One region of the Pseudomonas sp. GGS8 genome, then DNA from elsewhere that is predicted to be linked to it. Evidence: predicted binding sites of a transcription regulator. Region 1 holds the regulator's gene; each other region holds the start of a gene.

Region 1 (5,097 bases):
GCGCCCAGGCGCAATCCCTGGGTTACACCGTGGTCGATGCCAGTACGGTAGTGGCGACCCACTTGAACCAGATTCTGTACAAGCATTCCAGCGAGCTGATCGGTCACGAAGAAGTCCAGCAACTCATGCAATTGCTGGCCAAAAGCTCACCGAAACTGGCCGAAGAGCTGGTGCCGGGCGTGGTTTCGCTGTCGCAACTGCTCAAAGTCTTGCAGGCGTTGCTGGCCGAACAGGTGCCGGTGCGGGACATTCGCAGCATCGCCGAAGCCATCGCGAACAACGCTGCCAAGAGTCAAGATACCGCCGCTTTGGTGGCCGCGGTGCGCGTCGGCGTATCCCGTGCAATCGTGCAAAGCATTGTAGGCACTGAGTCGGAGCTGCCTGTGATCACCTTGGAACCAAGGTTGGAACAAATATTGCTCAATAGTCTTCAGAAGGCAGGACAAGGCTCGGAAGAGGGCGTTCTGCTGGAGCCAAGCATGGCGGAAAAACTGCAACGCTCGTTGATCGATGCGGCGCAGCGTCAGGAAATGCAAGGTCAGCCGGTGATTCTGCTGGTGGCCGGTCCGGTTCGCGCGATGCTCTCGCGATTCGGTCGGCTGGCAGTACCGGGTTTGCATGTGTTGGCTTACCAGGAAATTCCTGACAACAAGCAAGTGACCATCGTTGCGACAGTAGGGCCCAACGGCTGAGGTAGTGGTTTATGCAAGTTAAGCGTTTTTTCGCCGCCGATATGCGTCAGGCCATGAAACTGGTTCGTGATGAGCTGGGCGCTGATGCCGCCATTATTGGCAATCGCCGGATCGCCGGCGGTGTCGAGCTGACGGCTGCCCTGGATTACAAATTGTCGGCGCTGGCCCCGCGTGTTCCGAACATGGAACTCGAGGACGAGCTGCGCAAGACCCAGTCGCGGATCGTCACCGCCCAGGCCGAACTGAGCCTGCGTGGCAATGGCGAGAGCGACAACACCACCAATCGCCAATTGTTCGCCGGCCTGCCGCTGACCGCCGCCGAGCCGCTGATCGAACCGACGCTGGCCGAGCCTCGGCGCCCGGCACCTGCGCCTGCCGCAGCGACCGGCGTCGATCCGCGTGCGTTCGACTCGATGCGTTTCGAACTCAACAGCCTGCGTGAACTGATGGAAGTGCAGCTTGGTTCTTTGGCGTGGAATCAGCTGCAAGGCAGCCGTCCGGCCCAGGCCAACCTCTGGCGTCGCCTGCAACGCATCGGCCTGTCCGGCCCGTTGTCACGCGATCTGTTGGCGCTGATTACCGACATTGAAGAGCCTCGTCAGGCCTGGCGTATGTTGCTCGCGCACTTGGCTCGGATGATCACCACCCCGGAAGTCGAGCCATTGGAGGAGGGCGGCGTGATTGCCATGGTCGGCCCGGCCGGCATGGGCAAGACCACCACGCTGGCCAAGCTCGCGGCCCGTTATGTGCTCAAGTACGGCGCGCAGAACATCGCGCTGGTGAGCATGGACAGCTATCGCATCGGTGCTCAGGAACAGCTCAAGACGCTGGGCCGGATCCTCAATGTGTCGGTGACCCATGTCGACCCGGGTCAATCCCTGGTGCAGGCGCTGGAGCCGCTGCTGCGCAAACGCGTGGTGCTGATCGATACCGCCGGCCTTCAGGCCAGCGATCCGGCACTGCGCATGCAGCTCGAAAGCCTGGCCGGGCGCGGCATCAAATCAAAAAATTATCTGGTCTTGGCAACCACCAGCCAGAAACAGGTTCTAACCGCCGCTTATCACAGTTACAAACGCTGCGGCCTCGCCGGCTGCATCCTGACTAAACTGGATGAAACGGCAAGTCTGGGCGAGGTGTTGAGCCTGGCTATCAGTCATGAGTTGCCGGTGGCTTACCTGACCGATGGTCCGCGGATCCCGGATGATTTGCATCTGCCGCGTCGTCATCAACTGGTCAGCCGCGCCGTTAGCGTGCAAATGCAGGAAGAACCCAGCGAAGAAGCCATGGCTGACATGTTCGCTGATATTTACCACAGCCCGACCAAGCAGGTTGGCTGAGGTATTAATGAACATTTTTTGTACCTACATCGATGGTCTGCCATGCATTGTTCCGATGGTGAACGCGCAGCCAGTAATGTGGCCTCCGTCTAAGTAAGACAAGGTAAAGAAATAACATGGGCAGCATGCATCCCGTACAGGTGATCGCGGTGACCGGCGGCAAAGGTGGCGTCGGGAAGACTAACGTGTCAGTGAACTTGTCCCTGGCTCTAGCTGAGCTCGGCCGGCGCGTCATGCTGCTGGATGCCGATCTGGGGCTGGCGAACGTCGACGTTCTGTTGGGACTGACACCCAAACGCACGCTGGCCGACGTGATCGAAGGTCGCTGTGAGCTGCGTGACGTGTTATTGCAAGGGCCTGGCGGTATCCGCATCGTCCCGGCCGCCTCCGGCACCCAGAGCATGGTTCATCTGAGCCCGGCCCAGCATGCCGGCCTGATTCAGGCGTTCAGCGACATCGGCGACAACCTCGACGTATTGGTGATCGACACCGCTGCGGGCATTGGTGACTCAGTAGTCAGCTTCGTGCGCGCCGCGCAGGAAGTCTTGCTGGTGGTGTGTGACGAGCCGACCTCGATCACCGACGCCTACGCGCTGATCAAATTGCTTAACCGCGACTACGGCATGAACCGATTCCGCGTCCTGGCCAACATGGCGCAGAGCCCGCAGGAAGGCCGCAACCTGTTCGCCAAATTGACCAAGGTCACGGATCGCTTCCTTGACGTCGCCTTACAGTACGTCGGCGCAGTGCCTTACGACGAAAGCGTGCGCAAGGCGGTACAGAAGCAACGCGCGGTGTATGAAGCTTTCCCACGCTCCAAGTGCGCCCTGGCGTTCAAGGCCATTGCGCAGAAAGTCGATACCTGGCCGCTGCCGGCCAACCCGCGTGGGCACCTGGAGTTTTTCGTCGAGCGCCTCGTGCAACAAACGGCAGGACCCGTGTTATGACAGCCAGCGGTTACAACCTCTACAAGCAGTCGGCACGTGACGCGCAGTACGAGCTGATCGAGCGTTACGCGCCACTGGTCAAACGCATTGCCTACCACTTGCTGGCGCGTCTGCCGGCCAGTGTCCAGGTCGAAGACCTGATTCAGGCCGGGATGATCGGCCTGCTAGAAGTATCAACCAAATATGACGCCAGCAAAGGCGCGAGTTTCGAGACGTACGCGGGTATTCGAATCCGCGGCGCGATGCTCGATGAAGTGCGCAAGGGGGACTGGGCGCCACGTTCGGTCCACCGCAATACCCGCATGGTCAGCGACGCGATTCGCTCGATTGAAGCTAAAACCGGCCGTGACGCTAAAGATCACGAAGTTGCGGCCGAACTCCAATTGAGTCTCGACGATTATTACGGGATTTTGAACGACACCCTGGGCAGCCGGTTATTCAGCTTCGACGATCTGTTGCAGGACGGCGAACACGAAGGGCTGCATGAGGATGGCGCGAGTGCTCATCTCGAGCCGTCACGCGATCTGGAAGATGAACGCTTCCAGGCGGCGCTGGCGGACGCGATTGCCAATTTGCCGGAGCGTGAGCGACTGGTGTTGGCGCTGTACTACGACGAAGAGTTGAATCTCAAGGAAATCGGTGAGGTCCTGGGGGTCAGTGAATCTCGGGTCAGCCAGTTACACAGCCAGTGCGCGGCCCGTTTGCGGGGGCGTTTGGGGGAGTGGCGAGCGCGCTGAAGGCAGTGTGGGGACACTGCGAATGGAGCTGGTGTGGTGTTGAACCGTACCGGTCTCGATCTGTTGTGCTCCAGACAGTCATTGAGTGCTTTGCCGGATTGATTGAAATGGCGCGCCCAGGTGCTGGGCGCGTTTAAGACTGCTTGGAGGTCGAATTGGACAAGAACATGAAAATCCTCATCGTTGATGACTTCTCAACGATGCGGCGGATCATAAAAAACCTGTTGCGTGACCTTGGGTTCACCAACACCGCCGAGGCCGATGACGGATTGACCGGGTTGCCGATGCTGCAAAGCGGTAACTTCGATTTTCTGGTGACCGACTGGAACATGCCCGGGATGACCGGCATCGACCTGCTTCGTGCGGTGCGCGCCGATGAAAGGCTCAAGCATCTGCCGGTGCTGATGGTGACCGCTGAAGCCAAGCGCGAGCAGATCATCGAAGCGGCCCAGGCCGGTGTTAACGGCTATGTGGTCAAACCCTTCACGGCCCAGGCGTTGAAAGAAAAAATCGAGAAGATTTTCGAACGCATCGGTTGAGAAACTGCGCCACGGGGGAGCTATGGAGCATATCGAATCTTCAAAGGGCGATTTTGAGTCGACCCTGAAAAAACACGCGGTCGAACTGGTCGAAAGCCTTGAAAAGGGCAGGTTCGGCGACGCTGTGCAACTGATCCATGAGCTCAACCAGACCCGTGACCGTGGCCTGTATCAGGAAGTGGGCAAGCTCACCCGCGAGCTGCATAGCGCGATCGTCAATTTCCAGATTGACCCGCACATGCCGCAAGCCGAGGAAGTGTCTCAGATCACGGATGCCACCGAGCGCCTGTCCTATGTGGTCAAGCTGACCGAGGCCGCGGCCAACCGCACCATGGACCTGGTGGAGAACGCCACGCCGCTGATCAACAGCCTGAGCGACGAAGCTCAGGCGCTGAGCACGGATTGGGGACGGTTCATGCGCCGCGAAGTCGGGGCTGAAGAGTTCCGCGAGTTGGCCCGGCGGGTCGACGGTTTCCTGACACGCAGCAGTGAAGACAACCGCGTCGTGTCGAGCAACCTCAACGACATTCTGCTGGCCCAGGATTACCAGGACCTCACCGGTCAGGTGATCAAGCGTGTGACCCAACTGGTCACCGAAGTTGAAAGCAACCTGCTCAAGCTCGTACTCATGGCCAGTCAGGTAGACCGCTTTGCGGGTATCGAACATGACCGTGAAGCGATGCTGGCTGAAAAAGATCCACAAAAACATCTCTCTCAGGGTGAAGGTCCGCAGATTCATGCCGATAAAAGAGAAGACGTTGTGTCCGGTCAGGACGATGTGGACGATTTGTTATCCAGCCTAGGATTTTAGAGTTTTAGCATTTTAGGTTTTTTAGGTTTTTAGA
Region 2 (5,097 bases), 1.8 Mb from region 1:
GGCCGACTGCGGGTTTCCTGCCCGGTGGGATTGGCCCACCAAATGCTGCCGGGGGTGATCAGTGACTTTCTGGAGAAATTCCCTCAGGTTCAGTTGGAGGTCATGCTGCTCAACCGTCGGGTAGATCTGGTGACCGAGGGCGTCGATGTCGCCTTGAGAGTGCGGGAACTGGGTGATGAAGACCCCCTGCTGGTCACCCGCCGCTTACGTCAGGCGCAGACAGTCATGGTCGCCAGCCCGGCGTTTCTTCGCGAGCGGCAGATCAAGACCCCGGATGACTTGAAAAACGTACCGATATTGGGCGCACTGGAAGCCGATCGGCTGGTGCATCTGCGGATGCTCGATCAGAACGGCAAGGCCTGTGAAATGACATTCGAAGCCCGATTGGGCATCGACGATTTTCTCGTGCGCAAGGCGTGTACCCTGTCCGGGCTGGGTTTCACCGTGCTGCCGATGATGTATTGCGAGCAGGAACTGGAAAACGGCTCGCTGGTGCAATTGCTGCCCGACTGGTCATTGCCGGGCGGCTGGCTGCAAGCGGTCTACCCCCATCGACGCGGGGTGATGCCAGCGGTGCGCGCCTGGATAGACCATTTGATCGAATCATTCAATGCCTGTGGGGACCGACTGTTATGAAGGCAAGACCAATGAGCGAAGAGGATGTCGCGCAATTCTGCCTGGCGTTGCCCGGCGCGCGGGAGGACTACAAGTGGGGTGGCGTGCGGGTGTTTTCGATTGCCGGGAACAAGATGTTCGCCTTGCAGAACCTGCGGGGCCAGTCCCTGGCCTTCAAAGTCGACAAGGACCTGTTCCTGGGCCACTGCGACCGACCGGGCATTCACCCGGCGCCGTACCTGGCCCGGGCGCAGTGGATCATCATGGAAACGCCCTACCCACTGGGCACCGAAGAGCTGCAAGGCTTGCTGCTACGTTCCCACCAACTGGTGGTGAGCAAGCTGCCCAAGCGCACGCAGGTCGGTTTGCTGCTTTAGGCCTTAAAACAGCGCAAACAGATGGGCGCCCAGAAACAGCTGATCGATCCAGAACACCTGATGCATCAGCACGATGAGCCAGAACACCAGTTGAAACGAAACCTTGCGGGTCTTGTGCCGAAACACTTGCTGGGCCAGCAAGGCACCCGGCCAACCGCCCGCCAGTTCCACCGCGTGCAAGACGTTCTCCGGCGTGCGCCAGCTGTCGGCGCGGGCCTTGTGCTTGTCGCCCCAGTACAGGAAAAACGCCAGCACGCTGACGATGCCGTAGGCCGCCAGGGGAATCACCGACACCCCGCGCAGCCACAGCGACACCGAGCCAAACAACGGCACTGCGCACAGCACAGCGAACACCAGCAATTTCAACCGCAGGTTCTGAATCGCCCCCCCGGACTTGCGTCCGGGGTTGTCGCGTGCGGTGGAGTCGCTCATGGCTTGGCCGCGGTCCAGTCGACCCAGCCGAATTGCCAGGTGGCCAGAATCAACAGACCGAAAGCAATGCGATACCAGGCGAACGCCGCATAGCTGTGGCTGGCGATGAACTTGAGCAAGGCGCGGACCGCAATCATCGCAAAGATGAACGCGGTGACAAAACCAATGGCGAACACCGGAAAATCAGCCGGCACAAACAGATGGCGGTATTTGTAGCCGGAGTACACCGCCGCGCCGACCATGGTTGGCATGGCGAGGAAGAACGAGAACTCGGTGGCCGTCTTGCGCGACAAGCCGAACAGCAAACCGCCAATGATCGTCGAGCCGGAACGCGAAGTCCCGGGGATCATCGCCAGGCATTGGGCGAAGCCGACTTTCAAGGCGTCTTTCCAGGTGATGTCGTCGACGCTTTCAGCATGCACGACATGTTGACGGCGTTCGGCCCACAACATAATGATCCCGCCCACGACCAACGCGGTGGCCACGGTTATCGGGTTGAACAGGTACTTGTGAATCAAATCGGCGAAAATCACCCCCAGCACCACGGCTGGCAAGAAAGCAATCAACAGGTTCGCGGTAAAGCGTCGAGCGCTGGGCTGCGTCGGCAAACCAATGACCACGTCGAGGATTTTGCGGCGAAACTCCCAGACCACCGCCAGGATCGCCCCGAGCTGAATGATGATATTGAAGGCCATGGCCCGCTCGCCGCCGAAATCGAGCAAGTCCGCCACAATGATCTGGTGCCCGGTACTGGAAATGGGCAAGAACTCCGTCAGCCCTTCTACAACGCCTAAAATCAATGCCTGAAAGGCCGTCCAAAGATCCATCAATCCCCCAAGAAGCCATGCCCCAGGCATGCCCCGATAATATTTTTAAGCGTTCACTGTGATCAGCGTAGCTGACATTCCGCGCGCACAAAGATCCCCACAAAACGGTAAAAATTCTGTGAAAAACAAACCGGGACTCAGCTTTTTTCGCGCGGGGCCGAAATCCTATCAGACATGCCCTGTTTTCGCTGCCGCGTAATAGGACCTCAGTCGGATAGGCCCGATCGGCAAAGTGTGGTTGGATGCTGGCGATCATTTATTACAAGAACAAGAAACCGGAGTAACAGCGTTATGAACAGCTTGCGCAGTGTATCGATCAGCCGACGCTTGTGGCTCATCTTGATCGTGGCCGTGGTGATGTTACTGACGTTGGGCGTGTTGATGCTCAAGCAGATTCACGACGACCTTTATCATGCCAAGGTCCAAAAGACCCAGCATGTGGTGCAGACCGCCAGTGGCATCCTGACTTATTACCAAGGACTGGAAACCGCCGGCACCCTCACCCGCGCCGTCGCGCAACAGCAGGCACTGACCGCCGTGCGTGGTTTGCGCTACGACCAGAATGACTACTTCTGGATCAACGATCTGACGCCGGTCATGGTCATGCACCCGACCAATCCGAAACTCGAAGGTCAGAATCTCTCGACGATCCGCGATCCGGACGGTTTCGCGTTGTTCAACGAGATGGTTGCCATCGCCAAGGCCAAGGGCGCCGGCATGGTCGACTACCGCTGGCCGAAACCGGGCGCCAGCGCGCCGGTGGAAAAAACCTCCTACGTCAAACTGTTCGAGCCCTGGGGTTGGGTGATCGGCTCGGGCGTGTACATCGACGACATGCAGGCCGAGTTTTATACGCAGGTCTGGAAGGCGTCTTTCGTGGGCCTGGTGATTGCCCTGATCATGGCGCTGCTGGTGATCATGATTGCCCGTAGCATCGTGCGCCCATTGCAGGAAACCGTGGACGCCATGGCCAATATCGCCAGTGGTGAAAGCGACCTGACCCGCAGCCTCGATACCCACGGCCAGGACGAAGTCACGCAACTGGCCCGGCACTTCAACGCCTTCACCGCCAAACTGCGCCGGGTGATCGGTCAGTTGCAGGCGTCTGCCAGCGCGTTGGGACAGTCTTCCAGCGACTTGGGCAACGATGCCGCGCAAGCCCAGCAACGCAGCCAGCAACAATCCCAGCAAATGGAGCTGGTGGCGACCGCGATCAATGAAGTGACCTACGGTGTGCAGGACGTGGCGAAAAACGCCGAGCACGCGGCCAGCGAAATGCGCGATGCCGAATCTCAGGCGCAGCAGGGGCAGATCAATATCGATGGCAGCCTGCAGCAGATCGACAAGCTGTCTTCGACCATCGATCAAGCGGTCGAAGTGATTCGTACACTGGCCGACGAAAGCACACAAATCGGCAGTGTCCTGGAGGTGATCCGCTCCATCGCCGAGCAAACCAACCTGCTGGCCCTCAACGCAGCCATCGAAGCCGCCCGGGCCGGTGAGCAAGGTCGAGGGTTTGCGGTGGTCGCCGATGAAGTACGCCTGCTGGCCCAGCGCACCCAGAAGTCGACGGCAGAAATCCAGTCGATGATCGAACGCCTGCAAAGCCATTCCGGAGCGGCGGTCAAGGTGATTGGCGACAGCAGCCGTGCCTCGCAAATCACCATCGAACAGGCCGGTCTGGCCGGTGCCAGCCTGAATGCCATCGGCCAGGCCTTGCGCAACCTCAACGGGTTGAACGCCTCAATTGCCAGCGCAACGTTGCAGCAGGCCCATGTGGTGGAAGACATCAATCAGAACGTCACCCAGGCCGCCGGGTTGTCCCACAGCACGGCACTGGCGGCCGAGCAGTCGAGCGTGGCCAGCGTTCACCTCAAGGAATTGAGCGAACAGCTGAACGGATTGCTCAAGCAGTTTCGGGTGTAACTCCGTCCCTGCACCCACAGGGATAGCGTTTGACCTGACTGCCATTGGCAAACCCCATTCCCCACAACAAGCCCATTGCCCCACAATCCGGGTACAATTCGCCCCCCTCATTTTCTACGAACCAAGGAACCTCCATGTCCGGGCTTGAACTGTTTGCCGCCGCCCTCGGTGTGATTGCCGTCTGGTTGACGGTCAAACAGAATCCCTGGTGCTGGCCGATCGGTCTGGTCATGGTGCTGCTGTATAGCTGGATCTTTTTTGAGGTGAAGCTGTATTCGGACATGCTGCTGCAAGTGATCTACGCCGCGTTGCAGCTCTACGGCTGGTGGCAGTGGACTCGCGCCGGCGAGACGCATGACGGGCGGCAGGTCAACCTGCTCGATGGCAGATCCATCGCGCTCGGTCTGGCCGTGGGCGCGTTCGGCAGCCTGTTGCTGGGGGCCGCGATGGCTCACTGGACCGACGCCGCCCAGCCCTGGCTCGATGCCGCGTTAACCGGCTTCAGCCTGGTCGCGCAGTTATGGATGGCGCAAAAGCGCCTGCAATGCTGGCCGCTGTGGATCGCGCTGGACGTGATCTTCGTCGGCCTGTTCATCTACAAGGAGCTGTACCTGACCGCAGGCCTCTATGGGGTTTTCGCCCTGCTGGCGGTGCAAGGCTGGCGGACGTGGCGTGCCGACCCGGCGTTGCGCACATGAAAGTGCTGGTGCTCACGGGGCCCGAATCAAGCGGCAAGAGTTGGCTCGCCGCCGAACTTCAACGGCAATTCGGCGGTGTTCTGGTGGGCGAATACGTGCGCTGGTTCATTGAACAGCAGGCACGGGACACTTGCCTGGCCGATATCCCCGAGATCGCCCGCGGTCAACTGCAATGGGAAGATGACGCCCGCGCCCTTGCGCCACAGTTGTTGATTCTCGACA
Region 3 (5,097 bases), 2.3 Mb from region 1:
CCTGACTTCCCCCGCCGTGGCCCGCGCCAGATCGGAAATCCCCTGAACGTTGCGGTTGATCTCTTCCGTCACCGCCGACTGCTCTTCCGTCGCCGTGGCCACCTGATGATTCATGTCGCTGATGCGCTCGACCTGCCCGGTAATCGTCGTCAACGACACCCCGGTGCGTTGGCTCGACTCAACCCCCGTGCCGGTTGCCGATTGCCCGGCGTGCATTGAAGACACCGCGTTCTCCGCGCCCTGCTTAAGGCTGCCGATCATCTGCTGAATCTCGTCAGTGGACGACTGAGTCCGCCGCGCCAGGGTCCGCACTTCATCGGCCACCACCGCAAACCCGCGCCCCATGTCCCCGGCCCGCGCCGCTTCAATGGCAGCGTTGAGCGCCAGCAAATTGGTCTGCTCGGAAATCCCGCGAATCACCGCCAACACTTGATCGATGGACGCCACCTGATGGGCCAACTCGCCCACCGCTCCAGCGGCGACGCCAATTTCGTCGGACATGCTTTCGATGTGCCGGATCGACCCACCCACCACTTCCCGTGCCTGCAGCGCTTCATCCCGCGCGGTCTGCGAAGCGACCGCCGCATTGCCAGCGTTCTGCGCGATTTCCTGCACGGTCAGCCCCATCTCGTGAACGGCGGTGGCGACCATGTCGGTCATTTCCTGCTGACGCCCGGAACGCTCAGCGGTGTTGTCCACCACCCGCGCCACCTGACCGACCGCCGTGCGCAAACGCTCACTGGTGGTCAGCACTTCGCCGATCATGTCGCGCTGACTTTCCAGAAACCGATTGAAACCACGAGCCAGGTCTCCCAGCTCATCGGCGCGGCTGGAATCTAACCTGTGGGTCAAATCTCCACCACCGCTACCGATGGCAACCAACGCCGCTGTTACCTGACGAATCGGCCGCACCAATCCACGAGCCAGCAACACCACCAATAAAAGACAAACCAACGCCACCGCCAGACCAATGCCGCTGCTCATCCACATCGCGCGTCGGGCTTCGGCGTAGATCTGCGACTGCGGCACTTCGGCCACCAGGGTCCAGCCCAGATCACGCAGTGGCAGGCTCAAGGCCAGAAACTCTTCGCCATCGCGGGCAAAACTGCTGCTGGCAGACGCGGTGGAGGTAGAGAGCTGCCCCATCACCGCTTGCGCCGCCGAAGCGCCGATTTGCTCGACCAGCGTACGTTTGCCGCTGAACTGCGCCTCGGGATGAACCTGGATCAAACCGTCGGAACGCACGAGATAGACCTTGCCGCGCTCACCGAAGTTGAAGTGGTGGATCAGCTCCGACAGCTCTTTCATGCTCAGGCCCAGCCCGGCAACGCCCACGACTTTGCCGGCCTGCTCGACCTTGAGGTCGATGAACAGCGCCAACTCGCCAGTGGCGGTGTCATTGTCGATATTGAGGGTGCGCGGCTGATTGCTGTCGAGGAACGAGTAAAACCAGGCGTCGTTGGGATTGGAGCGGCTGAGCGTGCGGTCCAGGCCCTTTTCGGTGAAGTAATGGTTTGAAGCGGTGCCTATGATCAGCGCGGTAAAGGCTTTGTGCTCGGCACGGATGCCTTCCAGATAACTGACGAAGCCGACGGTTTGGGCGCTGTTTTCGCCCCCGGCCAGCCAGTCACGCACCATGCTGTTACTGGCAATGTCCTTGGCGGCGGTGAGGGGTTGAACGAGGATGCGTTCGATGTCGTTGCGCATCGCTTCGATGCTCGACGGCAGCGCCTGCTCGACCAGATAGCGCTGGGCGAGGCGGTTGACCACGAGGGTATAAATGCCAACCACGATCAGAATACTGACCAGCAGGGCGGCGCCCATGCTCAGAATCAACTGCCATTGAATACTGCGTCGCCAGAACTGCATGGAGCACCCCCAAAGAATAAAGGGCTGAAACACTGCAACAGCCATGCCGATTGTATACAACTAAATCGACAATTTATTCTTTGGTTGTGCGCAAAGCCGCTCAGGCCTGGTTGATCGTCTTGGCGATCACTTCAACCGTGGCGCTGACTTGCTCTTGGTAACGGTCGAGTTCCTGCTGGTGACGCTTTTGCATTTCGATCTGCTGCGAGCACAGATTCATCGCCGCCAGCACCAGCAAGCGGTCACCGATCAGCGTCGGGTATTTCTTTTTGGTCTCGGCCAGAGCGGCCTTCAACATTAAGGCGGCGTCCAGCAGGGTCTGCTCTTCCCCGGCCGGCGCCTTGATCGAATAGTCTTCACCCAGAATCGAGACGACTTTTACCCCTGCGGCGCCGTAACTCATGCGCTGACAGGGCCGGCGCTGACGCGCTCAACCAAGGCCTGAATGCGTGCAACGGTGGCGCCTTGTTTCTCTTCCTGTTCCATCAGGCTCAGTTGCAGGCTTTCATTTTCATCCTTGACCTGGGCCAGCTCCGCACTCAGGGATTGGTTGGTGCCGAGCAGAGCTTGGTTCTGTTGCACCAGGTCACTGACCAGTTGTTCCAATTGGCTTAGGGATGCTTCTAACATTTTGATTTTCCGGGCATTTTCGAAGGGCGCGTACGATAAAGAAAAGTCACTGTGGATGCCAGGGTTATGCAGGCGCAAGGCCTTGATTTTCCTGGCGGTCGACCTTCCTCGTGAGCTTTAGAGACTGTGATTGGCGGTTCTGGTTCCTGCACTTCGTCGTCGCGGCCCTTCTGCGACAAATGCGCACAGCGACTCAAGACTTTAGTCGTATGACCGATAAGTCATTCATACAACAGTCTCAGCCTCGCACGGAGGCGCTTTTTTCGGTGAACACCATGTCCCTACGAAATATGAATATCGCACCGCGGGCGTTCCTCGGTTTCACCCTGATTGGCGCCATGATGCTGATCCTGGGTGTGTTCGCCCTGAACCAGATGAGCAAAATCCGCGGCGCCGCCGAGGAGATCACCTCGAACAGCGTACCGAGCATCAAAAGCCTCGACGAATTCACCCAGCTGACCCTGCGCCTGCGCGTCCTGGCTTACCGCCTGTTGGTGAATCGCGAACCGGACGTCCAGCAGAAAACTATCGAGCTGCTGGAAACCCGAAACCAGCAGATTCGGGCGGCTCAGGCCGGCTACGAAAAACTGATCGCCAGCCCGCAGGAGCGTGCAGCCTATGATCAGTATGTGCAGTTGCTGGGGCAGTACCGCCAGATCGAAGACCGGATGAAGAGCCTGTCGCGCAACAATCAGATCGACGAACAGCGCACACTGGTCAATACCGATTTGCTGAACAACTCTGAAGCCATGAACACCGTGCTCAATCGCTTGCTGGAGATCAACACCCAGCAGACCATCGACACCAACCAACAAGCCGCCGACCAGTATTCCTCGGCGTTCAACCTGGTGGTGACCCTGTTGGTCATCGCCACCGGCCTGACCCTGCTGTTCGCCTGGCTGCTGACTAACAGCATCACCCAGCCGATCGCCAACGCCCTGAGCGCCGCCGAAGAAATCGCCGAAGGCAACCTGACGCGGCCGATCACCGTCGATGGCGAAGATGAAGCCGGTCGTCTGCTCGCCGCGATGGCGAAGATGCAGGAAAAACTGCGTGACACCCTGCAACGGATTTCCGGTTCGGCCACACAACTGGCCTCCGCCGCGGAAGAGCTCAACAGCGTCACCGACGAAAGCGCCCGTGGCCTGACCCAGCAGAACAACGAAATCGAACAGGCCGCCACCGCCGTCAACGAAATGACCAGCGCCGTGGAAGAAGTCGCTCGCAATGCCGTGAGCACTTCCGAAGCCTCGAAGAACGCCACCACTTCGGCGGGCGACGGCCGTGACCTGGTACAGGAAACCGTCAGCGCCATCGAACGCATGAGCGCCGACGTGCAGAGCACCGCCACCCTGATCGGCGATCTGGCTAACGAGTCGCGAGACATCGGCAAAGTGCTGGACGTGATTCGCGGCCTGGCCGACCAGACCAACCTGTTGGCGTTGAACGCTGCCATCGAAGCGGCCCGTGCCGGTGAAGCCGGTCGTGGTTTTGCGGTGGTCGCCGATGAGGTGCGTGCCCTGGCCCATCGCACCCAGCAGTCAACCAGCGAAATCGAACGCATGATCGGCAGCATCCAGAGCGGCACCGAACACGCCGTGGATTCGATGCGTAACAGCACCGAGCGTGCCGAGTCGACCTTGAACATCGCGCGTGGTGCCGGCCTGTCGCTGGACACCATCAACAGCGCCATCGTCGAAATCAACGAGCGCAACCTGGTGATCGCCAGCGCGGCCGAAGAGCAGGCGCAAGTGGCCCGTGAAGTGGACCGCAATCTGGTGAACATTCGCGATCTGTCGGTGCAATCGGCCACCGGTGCCAACCAGACGAGTGCGGCCAGCAACGAACTGTCGCGCCTGGCGCTGGACCTGAACAACATGGTTGGGCGGTTTAGCCTGTAACGGCTGCCCCCTGTGGCGAGGGGGCTTGCCCCCGTTCGGCTGCGAAGCAGTCGCAAATTAACCCACGCGTTGAACCTGGCGCACCGCAGCGCCGGCTTTGGGGTCGCTGCGCGACCCAACGGGGGCAAGCCCCCTCGCCACAGGGGATGATCGCCGTCAAAAGCTTTTTGACAGCATCACATTTCAACAGGTTAGAATCGCTGGCACGCGGACTGCATGGTCAGTGTGCGCCCGCCTTTACGCTTCTGGAGTACTGCCTTTGAATGCAACAACCATCAACAGCCTGTTCTTGATCGGCGCGTTGCTGGTAGGTGCGAGCATTCTGGTGAGCTCACTTTCATCGCGCCTCGGGATCCCGATTCTGGTGATCATCCTCGCGGTGGGCATGTCGGCCGGTGTCGACGGCGCCGGTATTATTTTCGATAACTACCCCACGGCCTATCTGGTCGGCAACCTCGCCCTGGCAGTGATCCTGCTCGACGGCGGTTTGCGCACCCGGGTGGCGAGTTTTCGCGTGGCGTTGTGGCCGGCGCTGTCGCTGGCCACGGTCGGCGTGTTGATCACCACCGGACTGACCGGCATGGCAGCGGCCTGGTTGTTCGACCTTAACCTGATTCAGGGCCTGCTGATCGGCGCCATCGTCGGCTCCACCGATGCCGCGGCCGTGTTCTCGCTGCTGGGCGGCAAAGGCCTGAAC
Region 4 (5,097 bases), 460 kb from region 1:
CGCTACCTCGAAGCCGGGTTGCGCAACGACAGCGAAAATCTGTTGGTGGCGCTGGTACGTGGCCCGCAGGGGTTGCAGCTGGATGAGCGGCATCTGTCGCCGGCCTATCAGCGACCGTTTTCCGGGCACTACTTTCGTATCGACTTTGCCGACAGCCATTGGCGCTCCCGCTCGCTATGGGATCAGGACCTGCCGCGGCTCGAACACCCGGGCCTGAACAGCAACCTGCAACTAGGGCCGGAAGGGCAACAATTGCTGGTGCTGCGCTCGGACTACCGGCGGCTGGGGCAGGCGATTTCTATCAGCGTCGCCCAGGACTACACCCCAGTGCGCGAGAGTTTCTGTCGCATGCAGCAGCTCGGTCTGGGGTTGGGGCTGGCGGGGTTGTTGCTGATTTTGCTGTTGCAACGGATCACCGTGCACCGTGCCTTGCGCCCGCTGGAAAAGGCCCGCGAGCAAATCGCCCAGTTGCAGCAGGGCCAGCGCTCGCAACTCGACGAAGCCGTGCCGGTGGAGCTGGAGCCGCTGGTGGCGCAGATCAACCATTTGCTGGCTCACACCGAAGACAGCCTCAAGCGCTCGCGCAATGCGTTGGGTAACTTGGGTCATGCGTTGAAAACACCGTTGGCGGTGTTGTTGAGCCTGGCTTCAAATGAAAAACTCGATGCTCACCCCGAACTGCGCAAAGTCATGCAGGCGCAACTGGAACAGGTCCAGCAACGACTCAATCGCGAACTCAACCGCGCCCGATTATCCGGCGATGCGTTGCCGGGGGCGCTGTTTGATTGCGATGCCGAGCTGCCGGGGTTGCTGGCCACGTTGAACATGATTCACGGCGAACACCTCGACCTGAGCTACCGCGCACCGACCGGTTTGCAACTGCCGTGGGATCGCGAAGATCTGCTGGAGTTGCTGGGCAACCTGCTGGACAACGCCTGCAAATGGGCGGATGCGGAGGTTCGGTTAAGCGTGGTTGAAACGGCTGAAGGTTTTCAGTTGAGCGTGGAAGACGATGGGCCGGGGATTCCCGAAGATCAGCGCGATCAGGTGTTCAGCCGCGGTACACGGCTCGATGAGCAGACCGATGGGCATGGGCTGGGATTGGGCATCGTGCGCGACATCGTCGACACATGGGGCGGTGTGTTGAGGCTGGAGGACAGCGAGTGGGGCGGGTTGAAAGTGATGATCGAACTGCCCAAACGCTGACATCTGTCTGAAAGCCCGTGCTTAACCTGTGGGAGCGGGCTTGCCCGCGAAGACGGCAGCACAGTCGACATCGATGCCGCCTGACACAACGCCATCGCGGGCAAGCCCACTCTCACAGTGGTTTTGTGTTGACTGCAAATGCTGCGGCCAACTGCTAACCCTGTGCACGCGTTCTTTCTGAAACACAGCAACCACGACTGCTACGCAGGCTTCGCCAACTGCTTCAAAGGGTGGTGTGCGCTTTGACAAGGGGGTGATGCTGCGGCAAAGTGCGCGCCCTCTAATAAGACCCTCTCTTTAATCCGCTGGCGGCGCTTATGCGCACTGCCGGCCGGACTCTTTCCGCTTGCCTTGAGGTAACGATGATTAATGCAGTAATTGCCGCGGTCGGCATCATGCTGATACTCAGCCTGTCCCGCGTGCATGTAGTGATTGCGCTGATTGTGGGCGCGCTGGTCGGTGGCTTGACCGGTGGTCTGGGGATCGATGCGACACTCAAAGCCTTCAACAGCGGCCTCGGCGGCGGGGCGACGGTGGCGTTGTCCTACGCCTTGCTCGGCGCGTTCGCCGTGGCCATCGCCAAGTCCGGCCTGGCCCATGCCCTGGCGGACAAAGCCCTGGCCCTGGTCGATCGCCAGCACGCCAACGGCGGCGGCCATGTCAAATGGCTGCTGATCGGCCTGCTATGGGTGGTGGCCATCGCCTCGCAAAACATTTTGCCGATTCATATCGCCTTTATCCCGTTGCTGGTGCCGCCTCTTTTATATGTGCTGACCAAACTGCAACTGGACCGCCGGTTAATCGCCTGCGTCATTACCTTCGGTCTGATCACCCCATACATGTTCCTGCCCGTGGGCTTCGGCAACATCTTCCTCAATGAAATCCTGCTGGCCAACGTCGCCCGTAGCGGCGTGGACATCAGCGGCATCAACGTCACCCATGCCATGGGCATTCCGGCGCTGGGCATGGTGTTTGGCCTCGCGGCAGCGTTCATCAGCTACCGTAAGAAGCGTGTCTACGACCTGGAAAAGATCGAGCAGGTCGAACAGGTCGCGGTGCAGTACAACCCCTTGAGCCTGATGGTCGCCGGCCTGGCGATTGCTGCCGCGTTCATTATTCAGATGCTGCTGGATTCGATGATTATCGGGGCACTGGCGGGCTTCCTGATCTTTTCGGCGTCGGGCATCGTCAAGTGGCGTGAAACCGATGACCTGTTCACCGAAGGCATGAAAATGATGGCGATGATCGGTTTCATCATGATCGCCGCGTCCGGGTTTGCCGAAGTGATGAAAGCCACCGGTCATGTGCAGACGCTGGTGGAATCCTCGGCCTCGTGGATCGACCACAGCAAAGGCATCGGTGCGCTGTTGATGTTGCTGGTGGGACTGTTGGTGACCATGGGCATCGGCTCGTCGTTTTCCACGGTACCGATTCTGGCGACGATTTTCGTGCCGTTGTGCGTGCAACTGGGCTTCAGCCCGATCGCCATCGTGTGCATCGTCGGCACGGCCGGCGCGTTGGGCGATGCTGGTTCACCGGCGTCGGACTCGACCCTGGGCCCGACCTCGGGTCTGAACATCGACGGCCAGCATCACCATATCTGGGACACCGTGGTCCCGACCTTCCTGCACTACAACCTGCCATTGCTGGCGTTCGGTTGGGTGGCCGCGATGGTTCTGTAACCATATTTACCCTGTGGGAGCGTGGCTTGCCCGCGATGAACGATTACGCGGTGTGCCTGATAAACCGCGGCGCCTGAATCGCGGGCAAGCCACGCTCCCACAAGGACCTTGTTCAACTTTTGATCTGGCCTGCCGTTATAGCCTTTAACCACGCCAACAAAATCAAAAGAGTGAACGTCATGCGCATGAGCCTGAAGGCCAAAGTCCTGTCCCTTGCCGTCCTCCCGGTGTTGCTCTTTGCGCTGGTCATCAGCCTGACCACGCTGTTCATCCTGCAGGAACAGGCCCGCAAGGAAGTCGAGGAAACCCGTCAGCGTCTGCTCAGCGACGCCAAAGCGACCCTGCAAAGCTACGTTGCCGTGGCCATGACCACGATCAAACCGCTCTACGACGCGGCCGCCCCCGGCGATGATGCGGCGCGGGCGCAGGTGATCAAGTTGCTGTCGAGCATCACCTACGGCAAGGACGGCTACTTCTTCGGCTACGACTCCAACACTGTGCGCCTGTTCAAGGCCAACAGCCCCGAAGGCGTGGGCCAGAGCTTCAAGGACAACCGCGACCCGAACGGCGTTTACGTCAACCGCGACCTGGTGAAAGTCGCCAAGGACGGGACCCACTACCTGCAATACAGCTCGCCACTGCCCGGTAACACCCAAGTGCAGGTGCCCAAGCTCGGCTACACCGAATACCTGCCGAAGTGGGACATGGCGTTCGGCACCTCGGTCAACCTCGACGGCATCGAAGCGCAAGTGGCGCTGGTCGAGATCAAGGTCCAGGAACGCATGCAAGGCGTGGTGCTGAGCATTGTCGGGGTTGCCGTGGTGGTGCTGCTGGTGATCGCCGCAGTCGGGATGCTGCTGGCCAATACCATTTTGCGTCCGCTGAACCTGATGAAAGCCAACCTCGACGACATCGCGGCGGGCGAGGGCGACCTGACCCGGCGCCTGACCATCACCAGTCAGGATGAACTCGGCGAACTGGCCGGCTCGTTCAACCGTTTCGTCGACAAGATCCACGGCCTGGTACGGCAGATTACTGAAATGACCTCGCAACTGACCGGTCTGGTGAATCAGGTCTCCGATCAGGCCCAACGCTCGGATCAGGCCATGGAGCGCCAGCGTCACGAGACCGATCAGGTGGCCACGGCGATCAACCAAATGTCGGCGGCGGCCCAGGAAGTGGCCAAGAGCGCGCAAAACGCCGCGGTCGCTGCCCAACAGACCGACGAAGAAGGCCAGGCCGCCAAGCGCGTGGTGGCCGGCAGCATCGTGAAGATTCATGCGTTGGTGACCGATATTCGCAGCAGCGGTGCGTCCCTCGATAGCTTGCAAAAAGACGTGTCGTCAATTGTCAGCGTCCTCGGGGTGATCCGTTCGATTGCCGAGCAGACCAACCTGCTGGCGCTCAACGCCGCGATTGAAGCGGCCCGCGCCGGTGAGGCCGGGCGTGGTTTTGCGGTGGTCGCCGACGAAGTGCGGGCGCTGGCCAGTCGTACGCAAATCAGCACTCAGGAAATCCAGGGCATGATCGACCGCTTGCAGGCCGGCACCCAATCGGCGGTCGAGTCCATGCGCCGCTCCAGCGAGGCCGGCGACGGCACCTCGGCCCAGGCCAACGAAGCCGGGGCGTCGCTGGACGCCATGGCCCAACTGATCGGCACCATCAACTCGATGAACGCGCAGATCGCCAGCGCCGCCGAAGAGCAAACTGCCGTGGCTGAAGAGATCAACCGCAGCGTGCACCAGATCGCCGTGGCGGTAGACAGCGTCGCCGACGAAACCCAGCGTGGCGCGCAAACCTCACGCAGCCTGGCCGATCTCGGTCAGCGCCTGGGGCAACTGGTCGGGCAATTCCGTATTTGATGGATGTTGCTTGTGGTGGGGGGCGTGGTTAGGGGGCTAATGTGGCGAGGGGGCTTGCCCCGTTGGGTTGCGAAGCGACCCTGGAACCAGTCTCCGCGACTCTTCAGATAGAACTCATGTACCGGTTTTACGACTGCTGCGCAGCCGAACGGGGCGATGCGGCGTTCCGACAAGCCCCCTCGCCACAGGGCGGTATTCGTCCATAAGTGGCAACATCGCGACTACCCTCAATAGTAAGCGAACACCGTCCAGGCATCTGTTTGAACCAGTTTCTGCAACGGGCGGTCATTTGCTTCAGGTGCCGCGCACCCGCGGTACCCGGACGACCATAACCATGGAGTCAGACT

What was found. Region 1 encodes FliA, which starts transcription of late flagellar genes. Its sites were predicted from a motif close to CTAAAGTTTNNNNNNNNNNNGCCGNTAA; they were not measured.
Region 2: a site for FliA is predicted at 2,388-2,415, ahead of J3D54_RS24340 (methyl-accepting chemotaxis protein). Genes of this name have one in related genera too.
Region 3: a site for FliA is predicted at 2,692-2,719, ahead of J3D54_RS05980 (methyl-accepting chemotaxis protein). Genes of this name have one in related genera too.
Region 4: a site for FliA is predicted at 3,000-3,027, ahead of J3D54_RS18530 (methyl-accepting chemotaxis protein). Genes of this name have one in related genera too.

The regions. Positions count from the first base shown of each region.
Region 1 is NZ_JALJWF010000001.1:3,652,030-3,657,126, forward strand. It holds gene flhA (flagellar biosynthesis protein FlhA) at 1-692, shown strand, start outside; gene flhF (flagellar biosynthesis protein FlhF) at 704-2,029, shown strand; gene fleN (flagellar synthesis regulator FleN) at 2,146-2,976, shown strand; gene fliA (RNA polymerase sigma factor FliA) at 2,973-3,713, shown strand; gene J3D54_RS16520 (chemotaxis response regulator CheY) at 3,881-4,252, shown strand; gene J3D54_RS16525 (protein phosphatase CheZ) at 4,275-5,063, shown strand.
Region 2 is NZ_JALJWF010000001.1:5,453,669-5,458,765, forward strand. It holds gene J3D54_RS24320 (LysR substrate-binding domain-containing protein) at 1-636, shown strand, start outside; gene J3D54_RS24325 (MmcQ/YjbR family DNA-binding protein) at 633-992, shown strand; gene J3D54_RS24330 (DUF1294 domain-containing protein) at 996-1,424, opposite strand; gene J3D54_RS24335 (undecaprenyl-diphosphate phosphatase) at 1,421-2,251, opposite strand; gene J3D54_RS24340 (methyl-accepting chemotaxis protein) at 2,543-4,177, shown strand; gene pnuC (nicotinamide riboside transporter PnuC) at 4,312-4,875, shown strand; gene J3D54_RS24350 (AAA family ATPase) at 4,872-5,097, shown strand, end outside.
Region 3 is NZ_JALJWF010000001.1:1,371,135-1,376,231, forward strand. It holds gene J3D54_RS05965 (methyl-accepting chemotaxis protein) at 1-1,869, opposite strand, end outside; gene J3D54_RS05970 (cell division protein ZapA) at 1,970-2,272, opposite strand; gene J3D54_RS05975 (hypothetical protein) at 2,269-2,499, opposite strand; gene J3D54_RS05980 (methyl-accepting chemotaxis protein) at 2,775-4,400, shown strand; gene J3D54_RS05985 (potassium/proton antiporter) at 4,660-5,097, shown strand, end outside.
Region 4 is NZ_JALJWF010000001.1:4,113,772-4,118,868, forward strand. It holds gene J3D54_RS18520 (ATP-binding protein) at 1-1,206, shown strand, start outside; gene J3D54_RS18525 (Na+/H+ antiporter NhaC family protein) at 1,572-2,888, shown strand; gene J3D54_RS18530 (methyl-accepting chemotaxis protein) at 3,068-4,750, shown strand.